Regions from separate parts of the Arthrobacter gyeryongensis genome, predicted to be linked through region 1. Evidence: riboswitches for the same ligand, from Rfam matches in the RefSeq annotation. Region 1 holds a riboswitch; each other region holds the start of a gene.
What was found. Region 1 has a riboswitch for thiamine pyrophosphate ahead of ABEA18_RS06505 (ECF transporter S component). Riboswitches for the same ligand answer to the same signal wherever they lie in the genome.

Region 1 (5,168 bases):
TAACCAATGCCGTGGTCGCGGTTCCCCTGCGTAGCCATTCCGACCTCATGGTGACCGCCACAGGCCACGTGATTTCGCTGATTCCGGGTTCCTTGGTGGTGGAGGTGGATCGCTCAACGTCCACGCTCTATATCCACGGGCTCAATGTCCGCAACGATGTGGACACGGCCAAGCTGCGTAAGGAAGTCCAGGACACGGAGGCCTCGCTGATCCGGATCATGGGTACCCGAGCGGAAATGGACGCACTCCAGGCCGAAGGCTGGCCTGCAACGAGGGGAGTTGGCTCATGAAAGACATTGTGCTGATCGTCACGGCGGTGATTCTCAGCCTCGCGGCGGCAGGCGCCATCTACCGGATCGCCGTCGGGCCGTCCCTGCTGGACCGGGTGCTCGCCTCGGACGTGTTGCTCGCCATACTGGGCGCCGCGCTGGCCATCGACATGGCCGTCAACAGACACCTCAACAACCTCGTGCTGCTGGTCGCACTGACGCTGATCGGGTTCGTTGGCTCGGTGACGGTGGCCCGTTTCGTGGCCGACCGAAGGGGACAGGTCAATGACTCCTAATGCCACTGGAGTTGACGCAGTGATCGATGCGGTCACCGCAGTGCTGCTGATTGTTGGTGTGCTGATGTCATTGGGCGCGGCAATCGGCCTGTTGCGGTTCCCGGACCTCATGAGCCGCATGCACGCGGCCACCAAGCCGCAAGTGTTGGGGCTGTTCCTTGTCTTGGCGGCCATCGGGTTGCAGATGCGCGAATGGTGGGTGTGGCCGATCCTGGCGGTGGCCTGGATCTTCCAGCTGCTGACCGTGCCCGTATCCGCACACATGGTGGGCCGCGCGGGCTACCGGACCAAGCACCTCCACCGCGAGTTGCTGAGCATAGACGAACTTGAGGCCGTGGTGCTGCGGGCTGCCGGTCAACGGGCAGCGGAGAAAGCCCAGGAAACGGGCCCGGCAATGCCCCACGCCGGGAACGGCGGGAGCTCAGCCGCGAACGGCCGGGACGGCGGGCCGTCAGCCTAGACGATGTCCTGCGTCTTCGAGAAACGCGAGATGGCGCGCTGGGTACTGCGGCTTGCGAAAACCTGGATGACTGCGCTGACGGTCGCCGAAATCAGCGCGAAGGTCAGTGCCGAGCGCAGGCTTGCCTCCATGTCATCGTGACCCTTGGGAGGCTTCTTGCCGGTGGACTTTTCCCACAACGCATTGACGATCTTGGTGCCGACAAAGCCTGCGCCGATGCTGACGCCAGTGCCGAGCAGCTTGATGAGGAGGTTCATTCCGGGACTCCTTGCGGGAGGAAACAGGACCGTCCCCAGCCTAACCCCACTTCAGGGCAGTTCCGGAGCAACGGTTGGGGACTGGCGCCTCAGCCGGAAGAACTCCTCCAAAGCTCCAGGCTTTGGACGGACGGGCACGATGTCGCGGTCCTCGGCCAGTATCGCTTCCACTGTGCCGAGGGCGACGAGCTCATCGAGCAGCGCCAACGTGGGCGGCATGAGCTTGAGGGTTCCGGCGGCTTCGGCATCCAGGATCCCGCGGACCGGCATCCACAAGGACGATGACGCTTCCGTTGTTTGGTGCCTTGGCTCGGCACCGGAAAGCGGGCAGGCAAGGTAGAAGTATGTGTCGAAGCGCTTGGGCTGGTCTGCCGGGGTGACCCAGTTGGCCCACGGGCGGAGGGTGGCGGCGTCGAGCTTCAGCCCGGCTTCTTCGAACACCTCGCGCTGCGCGGCCGCCAGCACCCGGCCGGCGTTGAACCGGGCCGAAGCGGGCTCGACGGCGATGCTGCTCCGGTGCCATGCGGCGGCGTGCTGCTCGACGACGTCGTCCTCGAAGTCCCAGCCGGAGCTGTCCGCCTGGTCCACTCGCCCTCCGGGGAAGACGACCATGCCCGCGGCGAAATCCATCGTGGTCACCCGGTGCTGGACGAACACCTCCAGGCCGCGCCCGGTATCCGCCGGAACCTCCGGGTCTGACTCAACCGTGTGAACGGGGGCCTCGCGGACCAGGATCACGCTCGCGGCGAGCCTAGGTTCGGCCACCGTGGTGCTGTTCGCTTCGCTAATGCCTGCCAAGACCGCTCCTTTGCCCGCTCTGCTGCGTCACATTCTGCTGGATCATTCTCCCAGTTTCTGCGCCCGCCCGCGCCAATCCGGGCCGGCTAGGGCTCGCCCGGCGAATGATCCAGCAGAATCCGTCGGTACGCGTGTTTGTGACCGTTCCGCATAGGCCGGCACAGCGCCCGCAACCCCGCCAAGGTGTAAACTGAACCACGCCCAAAAGGGTGGATTGATAACGACAGGGGAGCGCCGCCGTCGGGCTCGCAGCAATGCGGCACGAGGACGGGCGCTGAGAGTGCGGACAGCCGCAGACCCTCGAACCTGATCCGGCTAGTACCGGCGCAAGGGAGTCGAGTTCTCATAGTGTCCGGACCGGCGCGGCGGAAGCCGCTCGCAGGCAACCGGGAACACTTTCCCCTCCTGTTCCTCAGGAGGACAAAATGACTGGTATTTCTGCAAGGCCGGGCCTCACCAAGCCTGGTTACAACTGGCGCGTCGTGGACATCGTCGTGGCAGCGCTGATCTCGATCGCCGGCGGCGTGATCTTCTGGGCGTGGGACCAGATGGCTCTGGTTGCTACGCCTATGTCCGCCGGCTACCCGCCGCTGAGCGGCCTGATCGCCGGTGGTTGGATGATTCCGGCAGTGCTGGGCATGCTCATCGTCCGCAAGCCCGGTGCGGCAATTTTCTGCGAGACAGTGGCCGCCACCAGTGAGCTCATCATGGGTTCGCAGTACGGCACCACGGTCCTGATCTCGGGCCTGCTTCAGGGTCTCGGCGCGGAACTCATCTTCCTGGCCTTCATGTACAAGAAGTTCAACCTGCCGGTGTCCCTGCTGGCCGGTGCCGGCGCTGGCCTGTTCTGCGGTTTGAACGACTCCTTCCTGCCGTGGGGCTGGAACATCGCCTACGAACCGGTCGACAAGCTCGCGTACATCGTGTTCTGCACGATCTCCGGTGCCGTCATTGCCGGTGCCTTGTCCTGGATCGCGACCCGCGGCCTGGCCAAGACCGGTGTCCTGAGCGCGTTCGCGTCCCGCAAGGCCGCCTCGGAGCCCGTCTTTTCCTGATGCCCAGTCCTGATTCCGGCACACCTGCTGTGGTGCGACCCGCCGCCATTTCCGCGCAAGGCTGGGGCTGGCGGCACGCTGGCCGCACCACGCAGGCCATTCACGCCCTCGACCTGGACATCCGTCCAGGGGAGCGTGTGCTCCTGCTCGGCCCCTCGGGCGCGGGCAAGTCGACGCTCCTGCATGCCTTGGCAGGCGTGTTGGGCGAGGAAGGTGACGACGCCGACGAGACGGGCTCGCTGCTGGTGGACGGCGTTTCGCCGAAGGCCCAGCGGGGCCGTGCCGGACTCATGCAACAGGACCCCGAAACCCAGGTGGTGCTTTCCCGGCTGGGCGACGACGTCGCGTTCGGCGCCGAGAACCTTTGCGTGCCGCGGGAAGAGATCTGGAAGCGGGTCCATGAAGCGCTCGACGACGTCGGGCTGCTGCGTAGTGCCGGTGGCAGTGCGAGCGGCAACTTCGCGCTCGACCACCCGACGTCGGCCCTCTCGGGTGGGCAGAAGCAACGCCTTGCACTGGCCGGCATCCTGGCGATGCGGCCCGGCTTGATCCTCCTGGACGAGCCGACCGCCAACCTTGACCCGGCCGGCGTGTTGGAAGTGCGCGATGCCGTGGGCCGCTGCCTGGACAAGACCGGCGCTACCTTGGTGGTGGTGGAACACCGGGTATCGGTCTGGAAAGACCTCGTGGACCGGATCGTGGTGCTGCAGCCGGGCAGCTCCTCCTCCAAGGGAGGGTCGACGCCAGCGGTGCTCCTGGACGGCGATCCGGACACCGTTCTGGCGCAAGCGAGGGACATGCTCACTGCTGCGGGCGTCTGGGTGCCCGGTTACGTGCCGTCCACCCGGCCACGTTCGGGAACAGGCTCTGGCTCGGGGGCCGGCCCCGAGAGCGCTGGAGAGCTGCTGCTCGGCACGCAGGAGCTCGCGGTGTCCCGCGAACGGCCACGGCGCCGCGGGTTCAAGACCATCCCGCCCCTTCCTGTGCAGTCCGGACTCGACGCCGAAGTGCTCGCCGGGCAGGCCCTGACCATCACCGGTCCCAACGGCGCCGGAAAATCGACCTTCGCGTTGACCCTCGCGGGCTTGTTGGCGCCGGTGTCCGGCACGGTGACTGCAGCCGTCGGGCTTAGCGACGGCGCCGGTAATGACCCGTTCAAGTGGAAGGCCCAGCAGCTGATCTCCCGGATAGGGACCGTGTTCCAGGAGCCCGAGCACCAGTTCGTCACCGGCCGCGTGCTCGACGAGCTCATGTTCGGCCCTAAGCACCTTGGCCATGGCGAGGACCGGGTGGACGAGTTGCTGGAGCGGCTGCGCTTGGGGCATCTCGTCGACGCCAACCCGTACACGCTCTCCGGGGGCGAAAAGCGCCGGCTGTCCGTGGCGACGGTGCTCGCCGCGCACCCCCGGGTCCTGGTGCTGGACGAACCCACCTTCGGCCAGGATGCGAACACTTGGGCCGAGCTTGCGTCCTTCCTGTCCGAACTGCTCGACGCCGGCACCTCCGTGGTTTCCGTGACCCATGACCAGGAGTTCAGCTCCGTCCTGGGCGGCACCGAGATGCGGCTCGAGCCTGCGTTCCAAGGCGGGGCCCGGCAGGAAGCGGGTGCGGCATGAGGGAAACCCTGACACTCCGAGGCAACAATGCACTCCTGACACGCGCGAATCCGCTGGCCAAGTTCGTGTCGGTCTTCCTGATCACCCTGGTGTTGGCGCTGTCCATCGACCTGGTGTCAGCTTCGACGGCGCTCATCGGCGAACTGGCGTTGTTCCCGCTCGCGGGGCTCACCGTGCGCTTGCTTTGGCAGCGCGGCTGGCCCTTGATTATCGCGGCCGCGCTTGGTGGCTGGAGCACCGCGATCCTGTCGGCGGACAGCGGAAGGATACTGCTCGACGTCGGGATCTGGTCTATCAGCGAAGGCTCGCTCCAGCTGGGACTCGGGTTTATGCTGCGCGGCCTTGCCATAGCGTTGCCGGCCATTCTCCTGATGAGTTGCACCGATCCGACGGACCTTGCCGATGCCCTGGCGCAGA
Region 2 (5,168 bases), on a different contig from region 1:
CCGCTGCCAGGTTTCGCCGAAGAAGCTTCCACGGAAGGTGGCGAGGCTCCGAAGGCTGCCGCCGTCGTCGAGCCTGAACTAGCGGCAGAAGCCGAAGCTGCCCCCGAGAAGCCGGTCCGCCGCCGTCGTACTACGAGGGCAAAGAGTCCCGAACCCGTCGCCGAAGAAGCCCCGGTTCAAACACCGGCTGCCGAGGTTGCGCAGCCCGAAGAAATCGCTGTGGTCGCGGAGATTGCGCCGGAGGAAACCACTGAGGAACCGGCCGTCGAGGCGGAAGCCGCAAGCCCGATCGCTTCGTTGTTCATGGAACCTGGCTCCGTCACGTCCATGATCTTCCAGGCGCCGGACTTGAGCGCCGTTGCCAGGCCGGCCGTCGTCGAAGAGGAACCGCAGGCTGACGCCGAAGAAGTTTCCGAGGACAACGAACTGGATGAAGCCGGCAGCCGCCGTCGCCGTCGCAGCCGTGGGCGTCGTGGACGCCGGGGCAACGAGCGCGATGAAGCCACGGGAGAAGAAACGTCCGCGGAATCCGAGGACGAGCCAGAAGCCGGTACCGAGGAAGTCCTCGAAGAAGGCGTAACCTCCCGCCGTCGTCGGCGCCGTCGTCGTGGCGATCAGGACCTGGAGCTGACGGGTGGCGGAGACGACGATCCCCCCAACACTGTCACCCGTGTCCGTGCCCCGCGCGCACACGTTGAGTCCACCAGCAGCTCCGACCGAGTCACGAGCGTCAAGGGCTCCACTCGCCTTGAAGCCAAGAAGCAGCGCCGCCGCGAGTCCCGCGAGACCGGCCGCCGCCGCCAGGTCATCACCGAGGCCGAATTCCTGGCCCGCCGTGAGTCCGTCGACCGCCAGATGATCGTTCGGCAGCGCGACGACAGGATCCAGATCGGTGTCCTGGAAGACGGCGTGCTCGCAGAGCACTTCGTGTCCAAGACACAGCAGGATTCCCTGATCGGCAACGTCTACCTGGGCAAGGTCCAGAACGTGTTGCCGTCGATGGAAGCCGCGTTCGTCGACATTGGACGCGGCCGCAACGCCGTGCTGTACGCCGGTGAAGTCAACTGGGATGCCGTCACTTTGGAAGGCAAGCCGCGCCGGATCGAAAACGCCCTGAAATCAGGCGATTCCGTATTGGTCCAGGTCACCAAGGACCCCGTGGGTCACAAGGGCGCACGCCTGACGAGCCAGATTTCGCTCCCAGGCCGCTACCTTGTGTACGTACCGGGCGGGTCAATGACCGGTATCTCCCGCAAGCTGCCCGACGTCGAGCGCAACCGCCTGAAGAAGATCCTCAAGGACCGCCTCCCGGAGAACGCGGGCGTCATTGTCCGCACCGCCGCCGAAGGTGCTTCCGAGGAAGAGCTGACACACGACATCAACCGCCTGCGGGCCCAGTGGGAAGGCATCGAAAGCCAGTCCACGTCCACCAAGATCCTGGCGCCGGAACTGCTGTACGGCGAACCGGACCTGACCATCAAGGTAGTCCGCGACGTCTTCAACGAGGACTTCTCCAAGCTCATCGTCTCCGGCGATGAAGCATGGGACACCATCGAGGCCTACGTCACGTACGTGGCGCCGGACCTGGTGGGACGCCTCGAGAAGTGGACCTCGGATCAGGACATTTTCTCGGCATGGCGTGTGGACGAACAGATCCACAAGGCATTGGAGCGCAAGGTCTTCCTGCCCTCCGGTGGTTCGCTCGTGATCGACCGCACCGAGGCCATGACGGTTGTTGACGTCAACACCGGGAAGTTCACCGGCAGCGGTGGCAACCTCGAGGAAACCGTCACCAAGAACAACCTTGAGGCTGCCGAGGAAGTGGTCCGCCAGCTGCGCTTGCGCGACATCGGCGGAATCATCGTCATCGACTTCATCGACATGGTCCTGGAATCCAACCGCGATCTCGTGCTGCGCCGCTTGGTCGAGTGCCTCGGCCGGGACCGTACCAAGCACCAGGTAGCCGAGGTGACGTCGCTTGGATTGGTCCAGATGACCCGCAAGCGCATGGGCACCGGACTGCTGGAGGTCTTCGGCGAGCAGTGCGAAACGTGCGCCGGTCGCGGAATCGTCACGCACGATGAGCCTGTGGAGCACCGTCGGGCCAACGTGGTGGCCGCTGAACACCACCACCCGCGCACGGAGTCACAGCCGGCCGTCCGCCCCGAGCAGCGCAAGCGTCGCCGCGGCAGGGGCACCGGTCCGGGGACCACCGAGCTCCCGATCACTCCTCCAGTGCCGGTCCACAGCGTGGAATCCACTGATCCGAATCGCCAGGCAGCCACGCGCGCAGCCCTTGCCACCATCGCGGCTGCTGCCCACGCAGCCCACCTGCACGACGACGAGCTCCACCACGCGGCGGAATTGCTCGCCGACGGGCACGTAGCGGAAGCAACCCCGGCCCAGGCCCCCGCGGCCCCGGCCCAGCCTCCCGCGGCCCCGGTCCAGGCTCCTGCCGCTGCTTCGAGTGGCGAGGAACGTTCGAAGCCTGTGCTGCGATTCGGCGGTGAGGAAGTTGCGTTGCCCTTCGTCCACCACGAAGAGGAGCCAGCGAGTGGTGCACCTGCCATGAGCCTGGACCTGTTGGCACAAGCATTCGCAGGCCTCGGAGAAGCTCCGGACACCGCGACGACGGCAACTGAGGCCGAGGAAGCGCCCGCAGGGACCCCCGCCGCCGTTGCAAGCGGAGAATCCCCGGAAGCGGGTTCGCGTGGACGCCGAGGCCGCCGCAACCGCAGCGCCAGCCGGGCCCAGGGTGCCGCCAACGCCACCAACGTGGAGCACCACGAGGTTGCCGTGGCCGCCTCCGGTGGGGCCGCGCACGAGGCCAAGGCGGCGGACGCTGCTCCAGCCAAGTCGACGGCGGCAGCGGAACCGATCATCCTCGGGGTCGGCGTGCCCAAGTCCGAACTTTAGACGCAGTACCCTGTCCGAAGCCCCGGCCGTTTCCGCTCTTGTGGAAACCACCGGGGCTTCGGCGTTGCCAGCCAATTCACCGGACCACCGCTCAGCGCGGTTGCAAAGGGCGATTTCAGCGGGTGGGGTGTGATCCGGGTTAAGCTAGGGGACTGACACGGGGTGCCGCGCACCAAGCCGGCTGAGACCAGACCCGTTGAACCTGTCCGGTTAGCACCGGCGAAGGGATGTCTTGCATGACTGTTTCAGCGCAATCAGCCGTCTACCCGCTTAAGGCCATCCAGCGAGCTATCCCGAGGGTCCTCAGCATTGCCGGCTCGGATCCTTCGGGTGGTGCCGGGATCCAGGCAGACCTCAAGAGCATTGCGGCCAACGGAGGCTATGGCATGGCCGTGATTACGGCGCTCACGGTACAAAACACGCAGGGCGTCACTGCCGTCCATGTGCCTCCCGTCGAATTCCTGCGCCAGCAATTGGATGCCATTAGCGACGACATCACCGTCGATGCTGTCAAAATCGGCATGCTCGGGGACGCGGCCGTCATCCACGAGGTCCGTCGCTGGCTCGGCGAGGCGCGTCCCGCCGTCGTCGTGCTGGATCCGGTGATGATCGCGACCAGTGGCGACCGGCTCCTGGCGGAGTCCGCTGAAACCGCGCTGCGGGAACTCCTGCCCCTCGCTGACTTGGTGACCCCCAACCTTCCTGAATTGGCCATGCTGCTTGGCGAGCCTGTTGCCATTGACTGGGCATCGGCGTTGGAGCAAGGCAAACGCCTGGCTGCCGCCTGCGGAAACACCGTCCTGGTGAAGGGCGGCCATCTGCAGGGAGAGGCCTGCCCCGACGCCCTGGTCAACACCGAAGGAGTCCTCAGCCAGGACGTGGTGGAATTTGCCGGTCAACGCGTGGAGACCCGCAACAGCCATGGCACGGGATGCTCCCTATCCTCGGCGATGGCGACGGCCAAGGCGCGGCTCGGTGATTGGGAGTCCGCCCTGCGTGTAGTCAAGCCCTGGCTTCAGGAGGCGCTGACCCGGTCCGAGGTGCTGGAAGTCGGGAAGGGCAACGGGCCGATCCATCATTTCCACGCGCTCCAGCAGGACCTTCAACCGGGGGACTTTGCCGTCCGGATGTGGGACACCGCCCAAGCGGAACTTGCGGCCATTTATGGCCTGGACTTCATCCAGCACTTGCAAACCGGTGGCCTCAGCGAAGCGCAGTTCAGCTATTACCTGTCGCAGGATGCCATCTATCTCAACGGCTATTCCCGGGTCCTGGCACGGGCAAGCGCCCTCGCCCCGAGGGAAACCGAACAGCTGTTCTGGGCCCGCGGCTCGCAGATGTGCCTTGAGGTCGAGTCCGAGCTGCACCGGAATTGGCTCAGCGGACGCCAGGTGAGCGGAGAGCTTGGCCCAGTCACCAAGGCCTACGTGGACCACTTGCTGGCGGCTTCGGTATCGGGCAGCTATGCCGTGCTGCTGGCTGCCGTGCTTCCCTGCTACTGGTTGTACGCCGAAGTGGGACAGCAGCTCCACCTTGGCTATGTTCAGGCGGGAGCGTCGGACGAGCACCCTTACGCGGACTGGCTGCGCACTTACGCAGACGAGGCGTTCGCAGCGGCCACCCGCACGGCGATCGACATCACGGATGCCGCCGCGCAGGCCGCGTCGCCAACGGAGCGCGCCGCTATGATGGAGGCGTTTGCCCAATCCTGCCGTTATGAAACGGCGTTCTTCGATGCTCCAAGATTGCACGCCTGAGCCCGTTTTCTGGGGCGGAGGCACGGTAGCCAGGCCTATTTCCGCGGGCGCTGCAGCGTGTCGGCGTGAGGATCCGAGCTTTTCCCGGCCGGCAGGGTAAGGTGGACGGGCACGGTACCGGATGGCGACATAGCCAGTGTGTGGCAGCCATCACGTGGCAGCCTCCGGACCTGGCCTCATTTGCAGCCGAAGGCGAAACTAGCGTAATCTAGATCTTCGGTGCTTACGCCAACACTTGGGTTATGCCCCTAGAAACCGTTCATTTGGAACTTACCTTTCATTTGGAACTATTCGAGGGATGACTCATGGATTCCGTACCGGAGTCCACGGCGTTGAGGCACAGCGTGAACCAGGCCCGTTTTCGGATCGGGGTTCCGCACGCAAATTTAGTAATAAACGTCGAGAGAAGTGAGTGCCCAAGTGGTGTACGCGATTGTCCGCGCAGGCGGCCGCCAAGAAAAGGTTTCCGTTGGAGACTACGTAACCCTGAACCGC
Region 3 (5,168 bases), on a different contig from region 1:
CGCACTCCCAAGGCGCGATTTCAGCCATGTTGGCCGCGGTGGAGCGGCCGGACCTGGTCCGGTCCCTCGTGCTGGTGGAACCGGCTTGTCTTTCATTGACGGCTGAGTTACCCGCCACCGCGGCTTACCGGGCACTCATGGAGCCGTTGTTCCGGATCCGGCACGAACTCAGCGATGACGATTACCAACGCGAATTCGTCCGCAGGGCGTTTTCCTCTGAGGCGGCCGTTCTCAGTACCCCGGAGGCCCGGCGTACCGCGCGACGCCTGCGGCTCCAGGCTCCGCCGTGGGAAGCGCCCCTGCACATCGTGCCGGGCGTTCCCACGCTTGTCCTGACCGGTGGTTGGGAACCCCTTTATGAAGAGATCGCCGGCTACTTGCAGGAAACCGGTGCCCTCCACCGCGTTGCGGCTGGAGGACACCGGCCTCATGATTCAGTTGAAGGAGACCGGATGATCCGGTCCTTCATCGCGGATGTCAGCCGCGCCGGATCAGTGCAAGCTTCCTGATCAGTTCCGGCTTCCCGACGTCGCTCAACGCTTTCCTGCGGGAACCTCGAGCTCGGGCAAGTAGACCTTGCCGCCGGATGCCAGGAATTCCTCGCTCTTTTCGCGCATCCCGCTGTACATTTCCGCGATGGCCGCCTGGGAATCCGCTGAGCCGTATTCATCGCGTATGTCCTGGCTGATGCGCATGGAGCAGAATTTCGGTCCGCACATGGAGCAGAAATGCGCCGTCTTGGCCGGTTCCGCCGGGAGAGTCTCGTCGTGGAACGCTTCGGCCGTGACCGGATCCAACGACAGCGCAAACTGGTCACGCCAGCGGAACTCGAAGCGGGCCTTGGACAGGGCATCGTCGCGTTCGTGGGCGCCGGGGTGTCCCTTCGCAAGGTCAGCTGCGTGGGCGGCGATTTTGTAGGTGATCACGCCTGTCTTGACGTCGTCCTTGTTTGGCAGGCCCAAGTGTTCCTTCGGGGTGACGTAGCAGAGCATCGCGGTTCCGTAGCGCGCGATCTCCGTGGCGCCGATAGCCGAGGTGATGTGGTCGTAGCCCGGAGCAACGTCGGTCACGAGCGGGCCGAGGGTGTAGAACGGTGCGCCGTCGCACAGCTCCTGCTGCCGCTCGACGTTCTCGCGGACGAGGTGGAACGGGATGTGCCCGGGGCCCTCCACCATGACCTGCACGTCGTACTTCCACGCCCGCTTCGTGAGCTCGGCGAGCGTGTCGAGCTCGGCGAACTGCGCGGCGTCGTTGGCGTCCGCCGTCGCTCCCGGACGCAAGCCGTCACCAAGCGAGAACGCGACGTCGTACTTGGCGAAGATTTCGCAGAGTTCGTCGAAGTGGGTGTAGAGGAAGTTTTCCTCGTGGTGCGCCAGGCACCAGCCGGCCATGATGGAGCCGCCACGGGAAACGATACCCGTCACGCGGTTCGCGGTGAGTGGCACGTACCGCAGCAACACGCCAGCGTGGATGGTCATGTAGTCCACGCCCTGCTCGCACTGTTCAATGACGGTGTCGCGGAAGATCTCCCAATTGAGCTTGTTGGCTTCGCCGTTGACCTTCTCGAGGGCCTGGTAGATGGGCACGGTGCCGATCGGCACGGGGGAGTTGCGGATGATCCATTCGCGGGTGGTGTGGATGTCGTCGCCCGTGGACAGGTCCATCACCGTGTCGGCGCCCCATTGCGTTGCCCACTGCAACTTGTCCACTTCTTCGGCGATGGAACTGGTGACAGCCGAGTTGCCGATATTGGCATTGATCTTCACGAGGAACGCCTTGCCGATGATCATCGGTTCGGATTCGGGGTGGTTGATGTTGTTGGGGATGATCGCCCGGCCGGCGGCGACCTCGCTGCGGACGAGTTCCACATCGCAGTTTTCGCGAAGTGCAACGAACTGCATTTCGGGCGTCACGATGCCCTGCTTGGCGTAGTGCATCTGTGTCACGGTCTTGCCGTCGACGGCGCGGCGGGGCACCGGCTGTGCGCCCTTCCACTCTGCTGAGGCGGCGCCGCGGCGCACGGCCGACTTGCCGTCGTCGAGCAAGTTCCGTTCGCGGCCGCTGTAGGCCTCGGTATCGCCACGGGCTTCGATCCACTCGCTCCGGAACGGCTCGAGGCCCACCACGGGATCACTCCCGGGCCCTGCGGTGCGGTACACCTGGAAAGGCGTGTTGGCCTCGCCGTTGGGGGACGGCTCCAGGGCGATTTCAGTCACCGGAACCCGGATTCCCGTCTCGGCATCCTCGCGGAACGTGAGGGAATGCGACTTGAGGGATTGTGTCACTTCTTGGCCCGATCCGTTTTGGATAGGGCTCAGCTGTGCTTCTTTGGTGCTCAAAGGATTACTCACTTCCTTCGCCGGCATTACCCGGACAGGTTCAACGGTCGCAGGCTGCGTCAGCCTGATCTCAGCCCTTGCAAGGGCCCCCGTGTGGTCGTAGACGAAGCTACCACAGCCGAGAGTTCCTGAGATAGATGTGACGGGGCCGGCGACGGCGCGGGAACTAGGGTGGAATCATGGCGGAAATCATTGAATTCAGCGGCACCGTCCTCACCGGGCCGGAGGAGGAACGGCGCGGCCTCTGGTCGGTGGACGGACGGTTGACCTTTCTGCGGCCTGCTGACGCACCGGACGTCGTCCTGGCCGGATGGGTGCTGCCGGGCCTTGTCGACGCACACTGCCACGTTGGCTTGGGCAAGGGCGGGCCCGTCGACGACGAGACTGCGCGCCTGCAGGCGACGGCGGACCGGGACGCCGGGACGCTCTTGATCCGCGACGCCGGATCCGCAAGCGACACGCGCTGGCTGCAGCAGCGGGGGGACATGCCCAGGATTATCCGCGCGGGCAGGCACATCGCGAGGCAACGCCGGTACATCCCGGGACTGGCCGAAGAAGTCGAGCCCGAGGATCTCGTGGAGGCCGTGCGCAAGCAGGCGCGGTCCGGAGACGGCTGGGTCAAGATCGTCGGGGACTGGATCGACCGCTCGGCAGGCGATCTCGGCCCATCCTTTCCGGCCGCCATCGTCAAGGACGCCGTCGCCGCGGCACACGACGAGGGAGCCAGGGTAACTGCCCATTGCTTCGCTGAAGGGACTATCGACGCCATGCTCGACGCCGGCATCGACTGCATCGAGCACGCCACCGGCCTCTTGCCGCACCATATTCCCCGGCTGCTGGACCAGGATGTGCCGATTGTCCCCACCCTCATCAACATTGCGACCTTTCCGGACATCGCGAAGCAGGCGGAAGCGAAGTTCCCGCGCTACGCCGCCCACATGACCAGGCTTTGGGAGCGCAGGCATGAACGCGTAGCCGAGGCATTCGACGCCGGAGTGCGTGTGTACGCCGGAACCGACGCCGGCAGCGTCATCAAGCACGGCCGGATCGGCGAGGAAATCCTTGAATTGCATCGCGCGGGCCTTCCGGCGGCCGCCGCCCTCGATGCCGCCTGCTGGTCCGCACGCGAGTGGCTGGGTGCCGACGGCATCAGCGACGGTGCCAGTGCCGACGTCGTGCTCTACGCAAACGATCCCCGCGCGTCCCTTGAGGTGGTGCTGGATCCGCGATGCATCGTGCTGAGGGGACATATTTCAGGGAACGCCGGGCATTAGGAATAAATTGAAGCTTCAAGTAATTTAGATAGATAAGAGGTAGCCGAAGGGCGGCGCCACAAAAAGCCGGGAGTTTCACATGACCATCGCATCCAGCCAGGATCTCCTTCCTGCCGAACTCACCATGGGTACTGTCATGCTCAAGGTGGGGGACATGAAGCTCATGGGCGACTACTACCAGCGGGCGCTGGGGCTGGACGTGGTCGCCGAACAGGATGGCGGGCTCTACTTCGGCAGGCTCGGCAAGCCGTTGGTGCACCTCGCGCCGGCCTCCGGGCTCCAGATTCCGGGTCGCGGGGAGGCCGGACTTTTCCATACGGCTTTGCTCTTCGAAGACCAATCCTCGCTCGCCGCAACTGTCGCCTCGGCCGCGCAATACGAGCCCCACGCTTTCGTCGGCAGCGCGGACCACCTGGTCAGCGAGGCCTTCTACTTCACCGACCCTGAGGGTAACGGCATTGAGCTCTACTACGACAAACCCCGCGAAGGCTGGGAGTGGAACGGCAGTTCGGTCGTCATGGACAGCCTGCCGCTCCCGCCGCAGCGCTACCTCCAGCAATACCTGAGCGAAGCCGCGGTGGCGGGCCAGCACGGGGCCGGCGCCGGCGTCGGGCATGTCCACCTCCAGGTGGGCGACGTGCGGACCGCCCATGATTTCTACGTCGACACTCTGGGCTTCGAACAGACCGCCGGGTGGCACGGGCAGGCCTTGTTTGTCTCCGCGGGCGGCTACCACCACCACATGGCCATGAACGTCTGGAACAGCCGCGGTGCAGGTCCACGCAAGGACACGCTCGGTCTCGGCGAGGTGGTCATCGAGGTTCCGTCGGGAGACGACGTCGGCGCGCTCGCCGACCGCCTCAAGGTTGCCGGTATTGCGTCCCACCACACGGGCCAGGAGTTGCGCTTCGAGGACCCGTGGCGCAACCGGCTGCGGGTCGCCGTCCGCTACGCTTGATCCGACGACGTGGCGCATTTCGGCCGCCGCGCCGCAGCTCCGTTGGCACGAACGAATGAGAGTACTTTCCATGGGCTTTGCTGAAATCTTTGTTGCCACCCACGATGAAGCACTCAAGAGGGCCGCTGCCCTGGAGAAGGGCAGCGACGTATCCGGCGCCGCAGTACGGATCCCGGGAATCAGCGATTTCGAAGTAGAACAGCTCGGCGACCTCGCCGGGACCGCCGTGCATGCAGGCGGGGCCGACTATGAGCTTTCTTTGGTGGACGTCACCAGCGACGCCTTGCTGGGCGTCCCCGAAGCCATGGTGCGCGCCCTGTCCGAACTCCTCAGCTACGAGACCGAAGGGGAGGGAAACGTCCTCGACGACGTCGCCGAAAGCTGGGCGGCCCAAGAGGACATGCCCTTTGATGCCCAACAGTCCCGTCTGTACGTCCAGCAGTTGGCGGCCCTCGCGAGCGACGTCGAAAAGGCCGAGCGGGCCGGTCTTTACGTCTGGTCCGCAGGCGAGTAACCCCGCAGTAAACGGGCCGCACGGACCGCGCGTTCGAAATACTGTCCGCCATCTGGCACAATGGACAGGTACTCGATCCGCAT

Region 2: another riboswitch for thiamine pyrophosphate. It lies ahead of thiD (bifunctional hydroxymethylpyrimidine kinase/phosphomethylpyrimidine kinase); the one in region 1 lies ahead of ABEA18_RS06505 (ECF transporter S component).
Region 3: another riboswitch for thiamine pyrophosphate. It lies ahead of thiC (phosphomethylpyrimidine synthase ThiC); the one in region 1 lies ahead of ABEA18_RS06505 (ECF transporter S component).

Annotation. Positions count from the first base shown of each region.
Region 1 covers NZ_BAABKK010000009.1:126,735-131,902, reverse strand. The annotation lists gene ABEA18_RS06530 (Na+/H+ antiporter subunit E) at 1-290, shown strand, start outside; gene ABEA18_RS06525 (MrpF/PhaF family protein) at 287-565, shown strand; gene mnhG (monovalent cation/H(+) antiporter subunit G) at 555-1,025, shown strand; gene ABEA18_RS06515 (DUF4235 domain-containing protein) at 1,022-1,282, opposite strand; gene ABEA18_RS06510 (NUDIX hydrolase) at 1,334-2,080, opposite strand; TPP riboswitch at 2,296-2,431, shown strand; gene ABEA18_RS06505 (ECF transporter S component) at 2,506-3,135, shown strand; gene ABEA18_RS06500 (ABC transporter ATP-binding protein) at 3,135-4,751, shown strand; gene ABEA18_RS06495 (energy-coupling factor transporter transmembrane component T family protein) at 4,748-5,168, shown strand, end outside.
Region 2 covers NZ_BAABKK010000022.1:51,611-56,778, forward strand. The annotation lists gene ABEA18_RS15440 (Rne/Rng family ribonuclease) at 1-2,916, shown strand, start outside; TPP riboswitch at 3,065-3,161, shown strand; gene thiD (bifunctional hydroxymethylpyrimidine kinase/phosphomethylpyrimidine kinase) at 3,153-4,673, shown strand; gene rplU (50S ribosomal protein L21) at 5,094-5,168, shown strand, end outside.
Region 3 covers NZ_BAABKK010000017.1:111,068-116,235, forward strand. The annotation lists gene ABEA18_RS13845 (alpha/beta fold hydrolase) at 1-509, shown strand, start outside; gene thiC (phosphomethylpyrimidine synthase ThiC) at 534-2,339, opposite strand; TPP riboswitch at 2,335-2,442, opposite strand; gene ABEA18_RS13855 (amidohydrolase family protein) at 2,519-3,613, shown strand; gene ABEA18_RS13860 (VOC family protein) at 3,693-4,571, shown strand; gene ABEA18_RS13865 (hypothetical protein) at 4,642-5,085, shown strand.